4 regions of the Paenibacillus sp. N3/727 genome follow, and region 3 is predicted to be linked to each of the others. Evidence: predicted binding sites of a transcription regulator. Region 3 holds the regulator's gene; each other region holds the start of a gene.
The links. Region 3 encodes Rex, which represses fermentation and respiration genes when NADH is low (regulators of the CRP and FNR family bind a similar motif). Its sites were predicted from a motif close to TTGTGAAATATTTCACAA; they were not measured.
Positions count from the first base shown of each region.

Region 1: the regulator Rex is predicted to act here: its motif matches at 2,311-2,328, upstream of nirB (nitrite reductase large subunit NirB).
Region 2: the regulator Rex is predicted to act here: its motif matches at 1,711-1,728, upstream of MNQ98_RS27980 (cytochrome ubiquinol oxidase subunit I).
Region 4: the regulator Rex is predicted to act here: its motif matches at 1,564-1,581, upstream of pflB (formate C-acetyltransferase).

Region 1 covers NZ_CP093336.1:2,301,854-2,306,752, forward strand. Annotated here, with positions in the region: gene MNQ98_RS10175 (ThuA domain-containing protein) at 1-599, shown strand, start outside; gene MNQ98_RS10180 (winged helix-turn-helix transcriptional regulator) at 1,038-1,358, shown strand; gene MNQ98_RS10185 (hypothetical protein) at 1,510-2,253, shown strand; gene nirB (nitrite reductase large subunit NirB) at 2,496-4,899, shown strand, end outside.
Region 2 covers NZ_CP093336.1:5,994,173-5,999,071, forward strand. Annotated here, with positions in the region: gene cydB (cytochrome d ubiquinol oxidase subunit II) at 1-236, opposite strand, end outside; gene MNQ98_RS27980 (cytochrome ubiquinol oxidase subunit I) at 226-1,629, opposite strand; gene ade (adenine deaminase) at 1,870-3,675, opposite strand; purine riboswitch at 3,872-3,973, opposite strand; gene MNQ98_RS27990 (hypothetical protein) at 4,302-4,676, shown strand; gene MNQ98_RS27995 (sensor histidine kinase) at 4,873-4,899, opposite strand, start outside.
Region 3 covers NZ_CP093336.1:2,504,083-2,508,981, reverse strand. Annotated here, with positions in the region: gene MNQ98_RS11325 (hypothetical protein) at 1-487, opposite strand, end outside; gene MNQ98_RS11320 (cell wall elongation regulator TseB-like domain-containing protein) at 731-1,249, opposite strand; gene MNQ98_RS11315 (amidohydrolase) at 1,278-2,579, opposite strand; gene MNQ98_RS11310 (redox-sensing transcriptional repressor Rex) at 2,566-3,219, opposite strand; gene dinG (ATP-dependent DNA helicase DinG) at 3,265-4,899, opposite strand, start outside.
Region 4 covers NZ_CP093336.1:2,310,557-2,315,455, forward strand. Annotated here, with positions in the region: gene adhE (bifunctional acetaldehyde-CoA/alcohol dehydrogenase) at 1-1,393, shown strand, start outside; gene pflB (formate C-acetyltransferase) at 1,663-3,924, shown strand; gene pflA (pyruvate formate-lyase-activating protein) at 3,999-4,736, shown strand.

The DNA.
Region 1 (4,899 bases), 200 kb from region 3:
CAGCAACGCTGGATCAGCCGGAGCATGGTTTAACCGATGAAGTCTTGAACTCGACTGATGTGCTGCTGTGGTGGGGTCACATGGCTCATGACCGTGTGGATGACGAGATTGTAAGTAAGGTCGTAAAACGGGTGCAGGAAGGTATGGGGTTTGTTGTGCTTCATTCCGGGCACTTTTCCAAACCGTTTAAAGCGCTGATGGGAACGAGCTGCGATTTGAAATGGCGTGAGGTGGGAGAACAAGAGATTTTATGGTCTGTCAATCCTTCACATCCAATTGCAGCAGGAGTGAATAGCCACATCATTCTTGAACAAGAAGAGATGTACGGTGAATTTTTCGATATCCCTACACCGGATGAGCTGATTTTTATCAGCAACTTTGCGGGCGGGGAAGTATTCCGGAGCGGTTGTACTTTTAAGCGCGGACAAGGAAACATTTTTTACTTCCGGCCAGGTCATGAGACATATCCGACATACTACAATCCCGAAATTTTAAAAGTCATTTCCAACGGAATCAGATGGGCAGCAGCTAATTCTTATGCAGTTAAACCTGTATTCGGAAACAGCCAGCCTGTTCGTCCGCTTGGCGCTCTTGTGTAATAAGCATTTCGAAAATGGCTGCCGACTATCGGCAGCCGTTTTTATTTAGAGATAAGAAAGAATAAACATCGGAGTAAAGTGCATCTTTATCTCGAAAGTAAAGCTACTGCTAAGATGGAATTTTCAAGTTGAGGAATAAGTTGAGATATAAAACGACAAAATTAGGGTATTCATGTTTATAGGACCGTTTCACCAATGTGGACATATTCCCTCTGTCCCATTCGGCAGATGTACTGTATAATAGAAAATTGTCCCAAGTTATTGATTTAATCTCGAGATATTGGCTCAAATGACCAGGCAATAAATCACCATTTTAAAGTTAAAACAGGTAAGTGGTTTTCAGTTCCATAAAAATATGCTAAAATTTAAATGTACTAACTTATTGTAAGTTTTATGTTTCACAGCAACTATTGTGACTCTGTAAAGAGGTGAAATGATATGGAAGTTACAAATCCTTGTTTATGCCCCCGTTTCGAGTCCGCTTTCGCCTTCCTTGGAAAGCGTTGGAACGGACTAATTATCCAGACACTGATGAGTGGTCCGAAACGGTTTAAGGATATCTCAAATTACATTCCGTCTATGAGCGACAAAATGCTGTCCGAGCGAATGAAGGATTTGGAAAGCGAAGGCATATTAATCAGACATGTATACCCCGAAACGCCGGTTCGTATTGAGTACGAGCTGACTGAAAAGGGAAAAGCCTTGCAGCCTGTTATGGAACAGATTTCGAACTGGGCAGAACAATGGGCAGAGAAGTAAAATGAAATAACCTCAGCGTTAGCCCTGGTGCAAGGCAGACTTGCTTTGACTAGGGTTTTTTGCTGTCGATTGAAGTGGACTTGCACTAGAGCCAGTCAAATATAGTATAATTGGAAAAATAGCCCTAAAGCACTTAAGGAGGCGAGCCTTTATGAAAAATTCGGTTAAACTGCCGTACGTTCATTATGGACAAGAGGAAGCCGCCGAGCTTGAGAGGGCTTCGATAAGAGTGCAGCATATTTATGACAAGACCCAGGATCTTTTGGACCGCTATATGCCGGATTCCATGTGGACCGCAATGACTGGAATGAGCCGGAACCTGAAGGAACCCGAGCTTTGGGAGGGGGATCTGGAAAGTGGAATATTTCAAAAATGGGTCAAGAGCCCGAAGGGCTGGAAATGTATTGGATGTGAAAGATACAGTCACCCTTCGGTAATTTCGGAAACACCGACACAAGCGGAGGGAGAGTCATCTTTTGAAGCAGGAGATGGGGCTGGCCGCACATTTCACGACAAAGGTCTTCCAGGCAGATTGCTGCAGATGGTGATCTGGTCACAATTTGAGGAAATTCGACTGTTCCAGCCGTTTCTTGGTGATGAGCCGTTTTTTACCGAGGAAGAGATGGAGGTCATTTCAGATTATTTTGTCCCTACTTATATAAGTCCTGTCCCCTTGAAAGAAAGGGGGAAAGACTTCAAGACAATTCAAACAGGAATTCCTCTTTATCAGGAGCGAATATCTGCACCCTCTCTCGTGATGCAGTCAGAAGGCGCCAGCGTCTCCGGAAATTGGATGACGGGGGTTGATCTGAGCTCTAGAGGTTTTTCTGGCCTCCGTCCCTATTTGAAAATTCCTAAGGGTGGCCGTACTTACATGAAAGCTTTGATCGTATAGTCAAAAATAGAGGAGACAGCCTATGCTGTCTTTTTTTGTGTGCAATTGTTAAAAATGGTGTGAAAAAATTCACAATTAGAGTGAAGATAATCACAATAACAATTAAATTTTAAATGTATAATGACCGTAAAAGATCAATGAAATGGAAATGAGTTCAATAAAACGATCGAATTTAAACACGAGACGGCTAGATTAAAGTGAAATCAAGAGGGTTGGATAGACCTTTTAAGGAGGAAAAGATCATGACTGGCAAGAACAAACAAAAGCTAGTGGTCATAGGTAACGGCATGGCGGGTATTAGCACGGTAGAGCAAATCATAAAATTAGGTGGCGCTTATGATATTACCGTATTCGGCAGTGAGCCGCATCCCAACTATAACCGGATCATGCTGTCTTACGTTCTGGAAGGCAGTAAAACGCTAGATGATATTGTACTGAATGATTGGAATTGGTACAAAGATAATGATATCACACTGCACACGGGAACTACGGTCACCAAGATTGACGAGGAGAACAAGGTGGTTGTAGCCGAGAATGGTCTTGCAGTTCCATATGATCGCGTTATTATTGCCACAGGTTCAAATCCGTTTATATTGCCTGTGCCTGGAAGCGATAAAGAGGGTGTTGTAGGCTTCCGTGATATCGCGGATTGCAATCAGATGCTTGCGGCTGCTAAGAAGTACAAGAAAGCTGCGGTGATCGGCGGAGGTCTTCTCGGCCTTGAAGCCGCTAAGGGACTTGTTAATCTAGGTATGGATGTCACGGTTGTTCACTTGATGAATGACCTCATGGAACGCCAGCTTGATCACAATGCATCGGCTATGTTGCAAGCTGAGCTGGAGCGTCAAGGTATCAAGTTTGCCATGGGTAAGCAGACCGTAGCGTTACTGGGCGGAGATCGGGTAACTGGACTGCGATTTAATGACGGAACAGAACTGGAAGCCGGTTTTGTTGTCATGGCTGTCGGTATTAAACCGAATGTAGCCGTAGCTAAGGCGAGTGGGATTGAAGTTAATCGCGGCATTGTAGTCAATGACAATCTGCAGACTTCCATGGAGAATGTATATGCCGTTGGGGAATGTGATGAGCATCGGGGTGTATGCTATGGTCTTGTGGCTCCGTTGTTTGAGCAGGGTATGGTGCTTGCGAAGCATTTATGTGGAGTGGACACGTTGCCGTATGAAGGCTCCGTTGTATCGACCAAGCTGAAAATCAGCGGTGTGGATGTATTCTCTGCTGGTGAATTTATTGAAGGTCCGGAACATACCGTTATTGCTGCTAAAGATGAATGGAAAAAGACCTATAAGAAAATTTTGTTGAAGAACAATGTGATCGTCGGTGCGGTTTTATTCGGAGATGTAACCGAGTCGGCGGCTCTGCAAAAGCTGATCAAGCAAGAGGCTCAGATGACAGATGAGATCTATGCTACAGTTATGGGAACGGGCTGCTGCGGCGCAGGCGCCAAAAAAGGAACCTCGGTTGAAAGTATGGCAGATGAAGAAATTGTTTGCGGATGCAACGGGGTGACGAAGAAGACCATTGTGGATGCAGTAATGGTTCAGGGACTGACCACGGTGGATGAGATCAAGGCATGCACTGGAGCAACCCGCTCTTGCGGCGGATGTAAGCCAGTCGTTGAACAAATCTTGCAATATGTGCTCGGTGACGGTTTCAAAAGTGCAAGTAAACAAGGAATTTGTGGATGTACAACACACAGTCGTGACGAGATCGTAGCTGAAATCCGTGCCAAGGGACTAAGAACAATCGGTGAAGTCATGAATGTGCTGGAGTGGAGCCAGCCTGAAGGCTGCTCGAAATGTCGCCCTGCTATCAACTATTATCTTGGTATGATTTACCCGGAAACCTATGAGGATGAGAAGGAATCACGTTTCGTCAATGAGCGGATGAATGCCAATATCCAGAAAGACGGCACATATACTGTAGTTCCGCGGATGTATGGCGGAGTGACAACAGTGGAAGATTTGAAGAGAATTGCGGACGTTTCGCTTAAGTATGATGTCAAGGTCGTGAAGGTGACCGGTGGACAGCGTCTGGCTCTTATCGGAGTGAAGAAGGAGGATGTGCCGAAGGTTTGGGAAGAACTCGATATGCCTTCGGGTTATGCCTACGCCAAATCGCTTCGTACGGTTAAGACATGTGTAGGTTCGACATTTTGCCGCTTTGGTACGCAGGATTCGATGGGTATAGGAGCATTGATAGAGAAAAAATTCGAGAGACTCGATCTTCCTGCAAAATTTAAAATAGCCGTGAATGGCTGTCCACGTAACTGCGCCGAATCGTGCACGAAGGATATTGGCATCGTCGGGAATGACGGAGGCTGGGAGATATTCATTGGCGGTAACGGCGGAATCAAGGCACGTATCGCAGACGCATTTTGCAAGGTTAAAACCGACGAGGAGTTATTTGAAATATGTGGTGCGGTCATCCAATATTATCGAGAAACAGGTAAGTATTTGGAAAGAACCTCGGAATGGGTGGAACGCGTAGGTCTGGACAACATCAAGAAAACCATTCTTGAAGACCACGATCAGCGCAAGGCTTTGGTAGAAAGAATCGAGGTAGCCTTGCAGCAGGTCGAGGAACCTTGGAAGAAAGTGCTGAACGATAAACAGGTGCTAAGAGCGA
Region 2 (4,899 bases), 2.9 Mb from region 3:
AACAGCGTGGCGTACCAGTTCGGGAAGGCCGCGAACATCGCTCCGCCTGCCGTAATCAGCCACACCTCATTTGCATCCCAGAACGGGCCAATAGAGTTGATAAGCACCCGGCGCTGGGTATCATTCTTGGCCAAGAATTGTGTTGACATACCTACACCAAAGTCGAAGCCTTCCAGGAAGAAGAACCCGATAAACAGAACGGCAACCAGTACAAACCACAGCTCACTAAGAGACATTGCCGATTCCCTCCTTATTGAACGGGTCAGCTGCGTTGTGATCGTCTTCCTCCACCGCATATGGCCCTTTCTTGATAACTTTAACGAACAGATAAGCCATTACCGCAGCCAGCACAGCATAAATCGTACTGAATGCAATGAGTGAGAACAGAATGGAACCTGCGCCTACGTTTGGCGAGATGCTGTCCTTCGTCTGAATCAATCCAAATACAGTCCAAGGCTGACGCCCGATTTCTGTCATTATCCATCCCGCCGTGTTGGCGATAAACGGCAGTGATATGCTGAACAGCAATGCTCTCAGGAACCATTTCCCTGCCTTTTCTACTTTCTTGCGCATTGTCAACCATGTGCCGTACAAACCGAGCAAAATCATAATAGAGCCTGCAGCGACCATGATACGGAAACTCCAGAATGTAGTCCGGACTGGTGGAATGTAGTCACCAGGTCCATACTGCTCCTCATACTGTGCCTGCAGTTCTTTCATTCCGATAACTTCACCGGAAAATTTACTATAGGACAAGAAGCTGAGCATATAAGGAATTTTCAATTCCATCGTATTTTTCTGATTTTCCGGATCAATCCCGGCAAAAACCGTCCATGGAGCCGGATCATCACTCGTTTCCCACAGACTCTCGGCTGCAGCCATTTTCATAGGCTGTGTATCCACCAGATATTGTGCTTGCTGGTGACCGAAGAGAGCAACGAGCACGGAGGAGATCAGAGCGATAATGATAGCAATGTTAAACGATTTTTTAAAGAAATCGATATCCTTCTTCTTCATCAGCTTGTATGCGCTGATCCCCGTAACGAGAAATGCGCCTGTGGCCAATGCCCCGAATACCGTATGCGGGAACTCAACCAACAGCTGACCATTCGTGATCAGAGCGAAGAAATCATTCATCTCGGCGCGTCCGTTGTTCATCTCAAATCCGACAGGACGCTGCATGAACGAGTTGGCGGCCAAAATCCAAAAAGCCGACATTGCTGTGCCGAAGGACACGAGCCAAATACAAAGAAGGTGAACCTTCTTGGACAAGCGGTCCCATCCGAAAATCCACAGTCCGATAAACGTGGACTCCATGAAAAATGCGAGCAGCGCTTCAATCGCAAGCGGCGCTCCGAACACATCCCCGACAAATCGGGAGTAATCCGACCAGTTCATACCGAACTGGAATTCCTGCAAAATACCGGTAACGACCCCTACAGCAAAGTTAATGAGAAACAGTTTACCCCAGAATTTTGCCATCTTCTTGTATACTTCGTTGCCCTTGACGACATACATCGTCTCCATAATGGCAATCAGAAATGCCAAGCCGATGGACAGCGGAACAAAGATGAAGTGAAAAATGGTTGTCGAAGCGAACTGGATACGTGCGAGCATAACCGGATCCATAAAATACCCCTTCCTTTTGGTTCACGTAATAAAGCTTTAAAATTTATCTTTTATTATTTTCTCAGACGACGAACGGAAGAATTGTGATATTTATCACATTAAAGTGCCTGGAAGGGGTTAAATAGTTATAAATTTGTGACGAAAATCACGTTCTCAATAAAAATAAGAAAAAAACAGGATGGACCATGGTTGGTCACCCTGTTTTTTGCAATGATAAGTGTCTCAATCATTTCGTTTTTTTTAAACCGTGGATGGCCCAATTTCGGTTTCAATCAACTTGAACTCGGTCACATCAGCCAGTCCCCGGTTCGTGATCCGAATATCCGGTATAACCGGCAGTGCGATCAACGAGAAGGTCATAAACGGCGCATTCATCGGGCAGCCCAGTTCCTTCCACGCTTCCTCCATTGACACCACTTCAGCAGCTACCGTCTCCAGCGGACGATCCGCCATCAGACCTGCCACCGGCATCGCCACCTTGGCTAGCACCTCGCCATCCCGTACCACGATCATGCCCCCGCCGCAGGCGGCAAGCTCATTGGCAGCAAACGCCATGTCCTCAGGGCTCGTCCCCATAACAAGCAGGTTGTGGCTGTCATGTGCCACCGTGGAGGCGACTGCACCTGATTTTAACTGAAATCCGCTCGCAAAGCCGAGGGATATCTGCCCTGTTCCCTTGTGGCGCTCAATGCAAGCCATCTGGATGACATCCTGTGCCAAATCTGGCTGGATAATGCCCTCTATCACTGGGAGGGTCGCCGTCATTTTGGCGGTTCGGGCACTGTTCTCAATAACACGCACCACGTTTACCTGTGTCTGTGGGGCATTTCCTTTGCTGCGCAGCAGGAAATCATCGGCGGTTAGAGCACGCTGCAGCCGTACCGAGCTGCGGGCTTCCGCTGGATATTCATAAACCGGGAATTCTTTTACGATCTTTCCGGATTCCGCCACCACTTCACCATCAGCAATAACAAGCGAAGGCACCATTTGCTTCAGATCATCAATAAGCAAAATATCCGCCGCTTTACCAGGTGCGATGCTGCCAATTTCCTGCTCCATACCGAAGTACCGAGCCACATTGATCGTTCCCATCTGAATGGCCTTAACCGGATCAACGCCTTCCTCAATCGCCCGGCGTACAACATGGTTCAGATGACCAAGGTTCAGCAGTGTCATCGGATAGACGTCGTCTGTCACAAGGGACATGTTATCGGTACACACGTTATCTTCCGTTACTACTTTGATAACTTCCTTAACATCATGCCATGCGGAACCTTCACGGATCATCAGATGCATACCGAGTCGGACCTTCTGCAGCGCCTGCTCCCTAGTAACCGTTTCGTGGCAAGAGCTGACACCTGAAGCGATATAAGCCTGCAGCATACGCTCATCCTCGGAAGGAAAATGACCGGTAACGGTTTTGCCTGCCTTTAAGGTTGCCTCAATTTCTCCGCACATGGTGGGGTCACCATAAACGACGCCCGGGAAGTTCATTACCTCGCCGAGGCCTTCCACACCCGGCCACTGTAGTCCCGCTTCAATATCGGCTACGCCAAGTGCCGCGCCAGCGTCTTCTAGGTCCGTTGTAGCTGGCACACAAGAAGGAAAAGTTGTAAATACTTTAAGTGGAAGCTGTTGCCCTTCTTCATGCATCCAGCGTACGCCTTCTGAACCGAATACATTCGCAATCTCATGCGGATCCATAAAGATGGAAGTTGTGCCTTTAGCCATCGCTGCTTTGGCGAATTCGGTTACCGTCAGCATCGTGCTTTCCACATGCATATGTCCGTCCAGCAGACCTGGTGCAATGTATCGCCCGTTCGCCTGAATCACATTCGTATTCTCACCGATTGTATGATCAGCTTGTCCGATATAAGCAATTCTTCCAAAGGCCATGACAACATCGACATGCTCCTGAAGCTCTCCAGTAAACACGTTAACGAGTGTGCCGTCCTTGATCACAGTTTCCGCTGCTGCCTGTCCCATTGCGATTTGTCCAAGCCGGTAGCTGACCTCATAACGCTTCTGTCTCTTTTGTGAACTCATATATGACACTCTCCCTTATGATTATAGAAACTTGATAGCTTCAGGCTTCCCCATAATTAGACACGAAATAACCCGGACAGCGCTTCTGTCCGGGTTATCAACAATACATAAAGGAAGAGAGAGTCTGAATTTATACCATACGAATACGTCACGCGGCTTTAACGTGTTGTAAGACCTCGGTTTACTCGAAGGATGATGTTTCTCTCAGCTTTTATGTAGTCAAGTCATTTACGGTAACCTGGTAGAGACGCCTGAGCCTTATTCTCTGGCATATACATAAAAATCTTTTCAGTTGTTGTAAGAATTATAATCCTTTGGTGTCGTAAGTCAATAGAGTGGAAGATATTTGAAATCAAGTAAGTGTGCTCAAACCAAATTACCATATTAAGAATATTTCTTAAAACACTCTGTAAGATGCTGCGCATACGAATCATTCCTACAATCGCTGTTGCCCCCGAATTTCCCTGAATTACTTCCTAAGGGGGAGAAATTCGGGGGCAAAGGCGACCGCTGCCGCTTCTCCGGAATCGATTCGTCCGCTCCGCTACTTCGAAGCAGATCTTAAAATACTAGTTCATGGCTATGCTTGATATACTTATTTCAAGCATTAAGGGGGGAAGGTAGTGATGAATAACATGAAGATGCATATTTGGATCGAAGCCGAGATATGGGCTGAAGGAACATGGGATAAGACAGATACGAATTCGGATGTCATCGTTGTATTTCCTGACCGTTCAAAGTGGATCGCCACCTTTTTTACATATAACAACATTCAGACCTTACGAGAAAAGAACGACCAGACAGGCGAATGCATGAACGGTGCTTATTTTTGGTCGAGTGATATGGTGTTAATCGACATAGTGACCAGGGAACGGATTGAACAGGTTATTCATGATCTCGTTGAAGACAGATCATTTGAATCTGTATTTACGCGTTATCCTGATGTTGAGATTGAAGACGATGAACATTATCCCTCCCGTTTTTTCTCAACGCCTACTTAATACCATAAGCTTTTACTCCCCCAGCTTCGGATCATCACAAAAAAAGAGCTGTTTCCCCATATGCATCTCGCATGGAAACAGCTCACTCAACTTACATATTAATTTCGATCCATACTGTAGCCTCGATCTCCCTGCCATAAGCAATCAATAACGTTATACTGCCAAGCAACGCATTGGCAACAGCCGTCTCCAGATATTAATCTTTCAAACCCCGAGGCAAAAT
Region 3 (4,899 bases):
TTATGAACTTACCTGACTTGCCGTCGGATAAACTTACATATACGTTCTGGTCATCAATTTGAGCGTTTGCTTTCAACGTAGGTGAGTTTTTTGCCAGTTCATCCAAAGATGACTGTATATCGGTGTACTGCTTGTTATCCATCGCTTCGGCTACTGATAACATAGCCTCATCCCACCATTGGTTCAGCTGCTCGGACGAGTGATCTTCCACCTCAAGCTTCAATGTACGTTTACCGACAACCGACTTACCTTCCTTGTTTATATGTTCGACCAGACCCCGTAAATTCGTTTCTGGTTCTAAATCAAGTTTCAAAGTGACTGTATCCTGTTTAATATCTATTTGAGAGCTTATCACACCATCATACTGTGATACCACATTGGCCAGTGGATTCTGAAGAGCCATTTGTCGATACAGAAACCAACCGCCAAAAAGCACCGATGCCGATATAACGACTGTCAGAACGACAGGAACAATGCGTAGTTTCAATGTATTTCCTCCTTGTTATATGATGTATATTATTGATGTATCAAGGTCGATATATCAATATTGCATATATCCACACACACAAATCCGCCTCTTTAATACAAATAAGAGTATATCACATCTTATATACTTTTTTCATTCAAGTCTGTGAAAATATTTAAAACTATTTTATTAATATTTTATGTAAACGCTTACACAAAATCTTGTCATTTAACACTCCACCTTTTGATGGAGTGTTAAATTTTGTTATTGATTGGGTAGAATAATGTCTTCACCGATCTGACTTCCATCCTGAAACCGATAAAACCGGTATTTCGTCTCATTGTTCTGATGGTATGACAGATGCCATGCGTATTCTCCTTCATACATACCTAGAACAAGCCTTTCGATTACCGAACCAGGCAGGTCACTCTTGATCTGATTACGCATTTGAGCTTCCGACATACCACCGCTCAGAGGTTCGCTGTGTACAGCTTTGGCTCCATCCAGTGGTTTATTCTCTTCCGTAAACTTCACCCAAACGATGATATCCTGGTTTTCCGTATCCTTACCGGTAACGACCCAGTAAATGCTGTCTTTATCCCATACCGATTTATAAGTTTTGTCTTTCTTCATCAAACCGCCATATTGCTGAGCCGCCTTGATGGCCGCGTTCTCTTCCGACCATTTACCAGACATTACATTTGAATAATAAATCTGAATAAACAGTAATATGAGCAGAAAACCGGAAATGCTGAGAAGTATCCACTTCGTTTTTTTCTTCAATCTGCGTTCCTCGCTCCCTTGTTATTCCCTAAAGGGTCAACAGCCGCTCGAACGCACTTTGGGCTTCACGGCGAATCTTTTCTTCATCCAATGTAAGGCAAACTCCGTTTTTGACAACCTGCTTACCATTTACCCACACATGCTCCACGTCCTTGGCACTCGCTGAATAAACCGCATGCGAGATAAAGTCCGTATGAGGCAGAAAATGTGCCTGATCGGTATTTAACGCGATAAAGTCCGCTTTCATGCCGGGAGCCAGCGTCCCAACACCGTCTAAGAATAATGATTTCGCTCCGTATTCTGTTCCCATACGAAGTGCTTCAACAGCAGGGACTGCTGTCGGATCGCCACTGACACCCTTATGAATAAGAGCAGCTAGTCTCATTTCCTCAAACATATCCAAATTGTTGTTGCTCGCAGGACCATCAGTACCCAGTGATACGGTAACTCCCGCTTTAAGCAGTTCCGGTACCCGGGCGACACCGCTTGCCAGCTTCAGGTTGCTTCCCGGATTGTGGGATACCGCTACCTTATGAGCCGCCAAAATCTCAATCTCTTCATCCGTTAAATGAACAGCATGCGCAACAAGCGTCGGACGTGTGAAGACGCCAAGTTTTTGAAGATGAGCTACTGGCCGCAACCCGTAATCCCGAACATTCTGCTCGACTTCAGTTACTGTTTCTGACATATGGGTGTGAATTGGCAAATCTAGATCGTAAGCAGTCTGCACAAACTTTTCGATGTAATCCGGAGGACATGTGTAAGGCGCATGAGGCGAAATCATCGTTGTGATACGTCCATCGGCTTTACCGTGCCAGTCCTTCGCAAATGCTGTAGCCTCCTTCAGCTTGTGATTCTGAACATCTGGAGGACACAAACCGATTACACCGCGAGTAAGTACCCCACGCATACCGGACTGCTCAGTCACGGCTGCTACCTGATCCATATGATCATACATATCGAGGAAGGTCGTCGTGCCGCCTTTCAGCATTTCGATCACAGACAGCGAGGTACCCCAATATACATCATCAGCTGTAAACTTCGCTTCCATCGGCCACATTTTCTCCTGCAGCCATACCTGAAGTGCCAGATCATCCCCGTACCCACGAAGAAGCGACATAGCCGTATGACCATGCGTATTCATAAGACCAGGCATGAAAAACAGATGTGTGCCGTCGATAATCTCCGTATTTTCCTCAACCTTCGGTTGTTCTTCACCGATATAGGTAATGAGATCGTCTTCGATGACCATATATCCGCGCAGAACCGGCTTTTCGTTCTGAAGCACAGCAAAGGTTCCGTTTTTAATCATCCATTTACGCTTCGTCATGATCGGCATCTTCCTTTCCGTTATCCAAATAATAAGCCAGACTCTGCAAATCCGTCGTGAAGTCAGCTGTATGAATCCGGATGTGCGGAGGAGCTTTCAAGATCGTTGGCGCAAAATTCAGAATCGCTTCAATACCGGATGAGATCAGTTTATCCGCCACATCTTGTGCTTCGACATCAGGAACGGTAATAATCCCGATCCGGATTCCGAACTCCTTAATAGTCGCCGTCAATTCTTCCATCGACTGAACGACTAAATTGTTGATTTTAGTGCCGACTTTGGGAGTATATGCATCGAATATAGCTACAATCTTCATATTATCTTTCAAAAAAGCGTTGTAATTGGAAAGGGCGTGTCCAAGATTACCAGCACCCACAAGCACTACATTAATTTGCTGGTCCAGTTTAAGAATATGACGGATTTTCTCGATCAAATAAGAGACGTCATAACCTATCCCTTTTCTGCCAAAATCTCCAAAATAGGCAAGATCCTTGCGGATTTGCGCCGGATTTAGGTCGAGCTTCTGTCCAAGCTCCTGTGAGGACACCGTCGCAACCTCACGAAGATGAAGTTCGTTCAGATAGCGTAAATATACGGGCAGTCTGCGAACCACGGCCTCCGAAATTTTATCCGATTTCATGCATGCTCCCCCTAATGATAAACTCAAAATAAATAACTTAAATTCTTATTGTATCGCCTCGTCCCCATGAAGCCATTCCGCAATGCGGGGAACCATCTGCTCTGTCCGCATATGTTCCATTTTCGGGCCAGGCAGTGAATATAAAAAGTATTTTCCGTAATAAGATTCAATCACACGGGTATCATAAACAATCACAATACCCTTGTCTTGAGCTGTTCGCACAAGACGCCCGAAACCCTGCTTAAAGCGAATAACCGCTTGAGGTACGGATAGTTTCATGAACGGATTTTTCTTCTGCTGCTGCAGTAGCTCGCTCTTCGCTTCGACAAGGGGATGGTTAGGCGGTTGAAACGGTAGCCTTACGATAGCCAGGCATGTCAGCGCTTCTCCCGGAATATCGACCCCTTCCCAGAATGAGCTTGTCCCAAGCAGCACCGATGCGCTGCTGTCCTGAAACCTTCGGATCAGCTTGGTTCGGCTTGATCCATCCATCCCTTGTCCTAGTACGGATATATCACTGGATGACAGAACTTCCTTGAGCGGATCATACACCTGGCGCAGCATACGGTACGAGGTAAACAGCACCAACATTCGTCCATGAGTCGCTTTAGCGGCATCTGCAAGTGATTGAACGAGTGTACTCACAAAGTTCTGATCTCCCATGGTCCCCTTAACGCTTGGGAAGTCCCTTGGAATTAATAACAATGCTTGCTCACGGTAATTAAACGGTGACGGAAGCTGCACGGTATTCAGCTGCCCCTGATCTGAAGCATCCTGCAGCCCAAGATTATCGATCATATACTGAAACGATTTATCTACAGATAGAGTTGCAGAAGTGAGGATGATACTTCTTTTTTTATCGAAGAACAGCTCTTTCAACTGCCCGCTCACATCAACTGGCACAGCAAACATCTGCAGCGATTTACTGCGGAAATTACCGTTCGCCTCCATCCAGTAAACCACGCCTTCATCGTTCAGAGTCATGAAAAATTTCAGATTCTCCCGGTGCGCAGCCAAGTCCTTAAAGAGGCCGTTAATATCCGTAATTAAACTATCTGCTCCATAATCATTCAGTTCTTCCCGAACTTCAGATGTTAGCATATCTCCTTTGCGAACGACGTCTCCCAAGGTGACGTGAATCTGATTCTCTAACTCCGTTAAGCTTTCCCAGTCTTTTGGCTTCTTGGATGGTGACAGTCGAAGCGTAAATTGTCCTGCATCCCCCGCAGAAGCATCTCCGCGTTCAGGAAGAAGTCCGAACAGAAGGTCACTGAGCCGGTCCCAGCTCTCCTTGACAGTAATTAGATCAGGGTATAGCCGGTCAATGACTACTGTCCATTCCCCCGCCTTTTCGTGCGCCGACGTTTGAAGCAGTTGACGGAGTGCTGGCAACTGTCCATTCCGGCTGTCCTTGTAGAGACGTGTAAGTGTGTGTATCACCGTAAAATACTTCATATGGAGCCCGAGATGCTTCCCCGCCACATCTTCCAAGTGATGAGCCTCATCAATGACCAACCGCTCATACGACGGCAACAGCTGATGATTCGCTTTTACATCGGTAAACAATTTGGAATGGTTCGTAATAACCACATCCGCAATACCCGCTTCATGCTTCGCACGGTGGTAGAAACACTTTCGGAACCATGGGCAAGCCCGTCCCAAGCAAGAATCGGAATCGCT
Region 4 (4,899 bases), 190 kb from region 3:
TTCGTCGCAGGGTGGTATTGGTGACATCTACAATACAAACTTGCCGTCGTTGACATTGGGCTGCGGATCGTATGGTCGTAACTCGACATCTTCGAACGTGACCGCCGTCAATCTCATCAACGTGAAAAGGGTGAACCGTCGTACCGTGAATATGCAGTGGTTCAAAGTACCGAACAAAATTTATTTTGAAAAAGGATCAACCCAGTACCTTGCCAAAATGCCGGATATCACACGTGTTGCCATTATTACTGACCCTATGATGGTGAAGCTTGGCTATGTAGAAAGAGTTGAGCATTATCTTCGTCAGCGTCAGGTTCCGGTTGCCATCGAAGTATTCTCTGAAGTAGAACCGGATCCATCAACAACAACGGTTCAGCGCGGTGCTGAAATGATGAAGAGATTCCAGCCGGACTGCATCATTGCTCTTGGCGGTGGATCTCCGATGGACGCAGCAAAAGGGATGTGGCTGTTCTATGAATATCCGGACACTGATTTCAACAATCTGAAGCAAAAATTCATGGACATTCGTAAACGGATTTACAAATTCCCAAGACTTGGTCAAAAAGCGAAGTTCGTAGCAATCCCAACAACATCGGGTACGGGTTCAGAAGTAACTTCATTTACGGTTATCACCGATAAAGAGCATGGGAATACGAAGTATCCTCTGGCAGACTATGAGCTGACGCCTGACGTGGCAATTATCGATCCAGAGTATGTCTACAGCTTGCCTAAAACAGCAGTCGCCGATACGGGTATGGACGTTCTGACACATGCAATTGAGGCTTATGTATCTGTAATGGCCAACGACTATACAGATGGTATTGCAATCAAAGCTATTCAGCTTGTATTCCAGTACCTTGAGAAGTCGGCAATGACTGGCGACAAACTGGCTCGTGAAAAAATGCATAACGCATCGACACTTGCTGGTATGGCTTTTGCCAACGCATTCCTGGGCATCAATCACAGCCTTGCTCATAAATGGGGCGGTCAATATCATACCGCACATGGACGGACCAATGCGATTCTGTTGCCTCACGTCATCCGTTACAATGCCATGAAACCGACGAAGTTTGCTGCATGGCCTAAATATACCCACTTCGTAGCAGATGAAAAGTATGCAGAGATTGCCCGCATTCTTGGATTGCCAGCTCGCACAACCGAAGAAGGTGTGAACAGCTTGATCAAAGCGATTCGCGACCTGAACAAAAAACTTGGCATTGAGGAATCGTTCCAGCAGCTCGGCTTTGATCCGGCAGACTTTGAAAGCCGGGTGGAATACTTGGCGGACCGTGCATTTGAAGACCAATGTACAACTGCGAATCCAAAACTGCCTCTCGTAACTGAGCTCGCAGATGTGTATCGCAACGCGTTCTACGGACGTTTTGACAGCTAATATAATAGATAAATTGTAAGTGAATCAGCGTGACAAATATCACCTCGTTTGTGATATTTGTCACAGCTGTTTTCAGTTAACGGGACTACAATTAAAGTGTAAAAACAATCTCAGATAATAATTCTTACAGTTTAGCGGCTCGGAATGTAGCCGGGGCTTCACACCCAACATTGTGAAATGTGTCACATTTTATTGATCTGGGATAGTGGACATGAGAAAGATATACTATAAACTCATGCCTCAACAACAGAACATGGAGGGATTTAAAAATGTCGGTGATTGAAAAAGAAATTAAAGACATGCAGTCCGGTTGGAGAGGGTTCAAAACAGGAAAATGGAACAGAGCAGTAGATGTTAACGAATTTATTGCGCTGAATATTGATCCTTATTACGGTGTTGATGATTTTCTGGCTGGTCCTACAGCGAATACCAAAGCATTATGGGACATCGTATCGGACCTGACAAAAAAAGAACGGGAAGCGGGCGGCGTGCTGGATGTGGACGTAAACACTCCTTCTACAATTGTTTCGCACCAGCCAGGTTACTTGGATAAAGGTAAAGAACAAATCGTCGGGGTACAAACCGATGAACCATTCAAACGTTCCATTCAGCCGTTCGGCGGCATTAAGATGATGATCGACGCATGTAATGCTTATGGATTTGAACTTCCGCAAGGCATTGTTGATATCTTCACAAACATTCGTAAAACCCATAACCAAGGGGTATTTGACGCCTATACTTCCGAGATGCGGGCTGCGCGTAGAGCCGGTATCATTACAGGACTTCCCGATGCATACGGACGTGGACGCATTATCGGCGACTATCGTCGGATTTCACTATACGGTATTGATTTCTTAATTAAAGATAAAATGAAAGAGCTGGACAGTCTTGAGGTTGATGTGATTGACGAGAATGTGATTCGTCTTCGTGAGGAACTGTCAGAGCAAATTCGTGCATTGAAAGAACTGAAACAAATGGCTGAACTGCACGGCTTTGATATTTCTAAACCGGCAGCAACAGCAAAAGAAGCATTCCAGTGGCTGTATTTCGGTTACTTGGCAGCAATTAAAGAACAGAATGGTGCAGCGATGTCCCTCGGACGTGTATCTTCATTCTTGGATGTTTACATCCAGCGTGATCTGGCTGAAGGCACATTGACCGAAGAAACAGCACAAGAACTGGTTGACCATTTTGTAATGAAGCTTCGTATCGTTAAGTTCCTGCGTACACCGGATTACAATGATCTGTTCAGCGGTGACCCAACTTGGGTAACAGAATCCATTGGCGGTATGTCAATGAACGGCGAAACTCGTGTAACGAAGAACAGCTTCCGCTTCCTGCACACGCTCTACAATCTAGGACCTGCACCTGAACCAAACCTGACTGTACTGTGGTCGGAGAAGCTGCCTGAAGGCTTTAAGAAATTCTGTGCAAAAGTATCCATCGAGACGAGCTCGATCCAATACGAAAACGATGATCTGATGCGTCCGATTTATGGCGAAGACTACGGTATTGCTTGCTGTGTATCCGCTATGCGTATCGGTAAGCAAATGCAGTTCTTCGGAGCACGTGCAAACTTGGCTAAAGCACTTTTGTATGCTATTAACGGCGGCCGTGATGAAAAATCCGGTGTTCAAGTTGGTCCTGAGTTCCCTGCTATTACTGCAGAGACCCTCGACTATGAAGAAGTTATGAAACGCTTCAAGCCGATGATGGAATGGCTCGCGAAGCTGTACATGAACACGCTGAACGTGATTCACTATATGCATGATAAATATTCCTATGAGCGTATTGAGATGGCGCTGCATGACCGTGATATTCTGCGCACGATGGCATGTGGTATCGCTGGATTGTCGGTAGCTGCTGACTCCTTGAGTGCCATTAAATATGCTAAAGTGAAGCCGGTTCGCAATGAGAATGGCATCGCTGTTGATTTTGAAATCGAGGGCGACTTCCCTTGCTACGGAAACAATGATGACCGAGTTGACAGTATCGCTGTTGAATTGGTTGAGACTTTCATGGGCATGATCCGCAAACATAAAGCTTACCGTGACGCACTGCCAACACAGTCCGTACTGACGATTACTTCGAACGTGGTATACGGTAAGAAGACGGGTACTACTCCAGATGGACGTAAAGCAGGAGAGCCATTTGCACCAGGTGCAAACCCAATGCATGGACGCGACAAAAAAGGTGCGCTTGCTTCCTTGAGTTCGGTAGCGAAACTGCCTTATGAAGACAGCCTGGACGGTATCTCGAACACCTTCTCAATCGTGCCAAAAGCACTCGGTAAAGAAGCTGCTATCCGTGAGACTAACTTGGTAGCAATGATGGATGGTTACTTTGGCAGCAAAGCGCATCATCTGAACGTTAACGTATTTGATCGTGAGCAATTGATGGACGCTATGGAGCATCCAGAAAATTATCCGCAATTGACGATCCGTGTATCGGGTTATGCTGTAAACTTCATTAAACTGACTCGTGAGCAGCAGCTGGATGTCATCAACCGTACTTTCCACGGTTCGATGTAATACGGCCGAAAAAAATATAATTAAATGACCAAACTTTGCTTATGACAAAGCGGATACAGAAAGGATGACATCATATGATTAAAGGCCATGTGCATTCCATAGAAACGTTCGGAACGGTGGACGGTCCGGGTATCCGCTTTGTGCTCTTCATGCAAGGATGCTTGTTAAAATGCCAATACTGTCATAACCCGGATACGTGGGGCTTGAATGAGGGGAAGGAGATGTCGGTGGATGAGGTGCTCTCTGAAATCGAACCCTACCTTCAGTACTATCGTTCTTCCGGTGGCGGACTCACCGTATCAGGCGGAGAGCCGACCCTACAGTTTCCATTCGTTACTCAGGTGTTTAAGGAGGCAAAGCGTCGCTGGAACCTTCACACGACACTGGATAGCAACGGATACAATGAACCGGAGAAGATTCGTGAACTGCTCGAAAATACCGATTTGGTACTGCTCGATCTCAAACACATCAACGATGAGAAGCATATCGAACTGACAGGGAAATCAAATGAGCGTACCTTGAAGATGGCGCGGTGGCTTTCTGATAATGGCCGTAAAATGTGGATCAGACACGTATACGTGCCCGGAATTCATGAGCAGGAAGAAGATTTGCTTGAACTCGGACGTTTCATTGGCACTTTAAACGGTGTAGAGAAATTTGAGATTCTTCCATACCACCAGATGGGTGTGTATAAATGGGAAGCTTTGGGTAAAGCTTATCCACTGGAAGGCGTACCATCTCCGACAGATGAGGAAGTAGCTCGCGCATATCGGTTGATTGAGGAAGGCAGAAGGCAGACACAGATGGTGTAATCAGCTATAAATATTATCATATATGACAAAAACCTTGCTATTTACGGCAAGGTTTTTGTATTTTATTAGAGGATTTTACCCCTCTTTAAGATAATTAACGATCTTACTTAAAATGAAATCGCTTTCTATAATGAAAATGTAAGGAAAACGCCTATTAAATTTA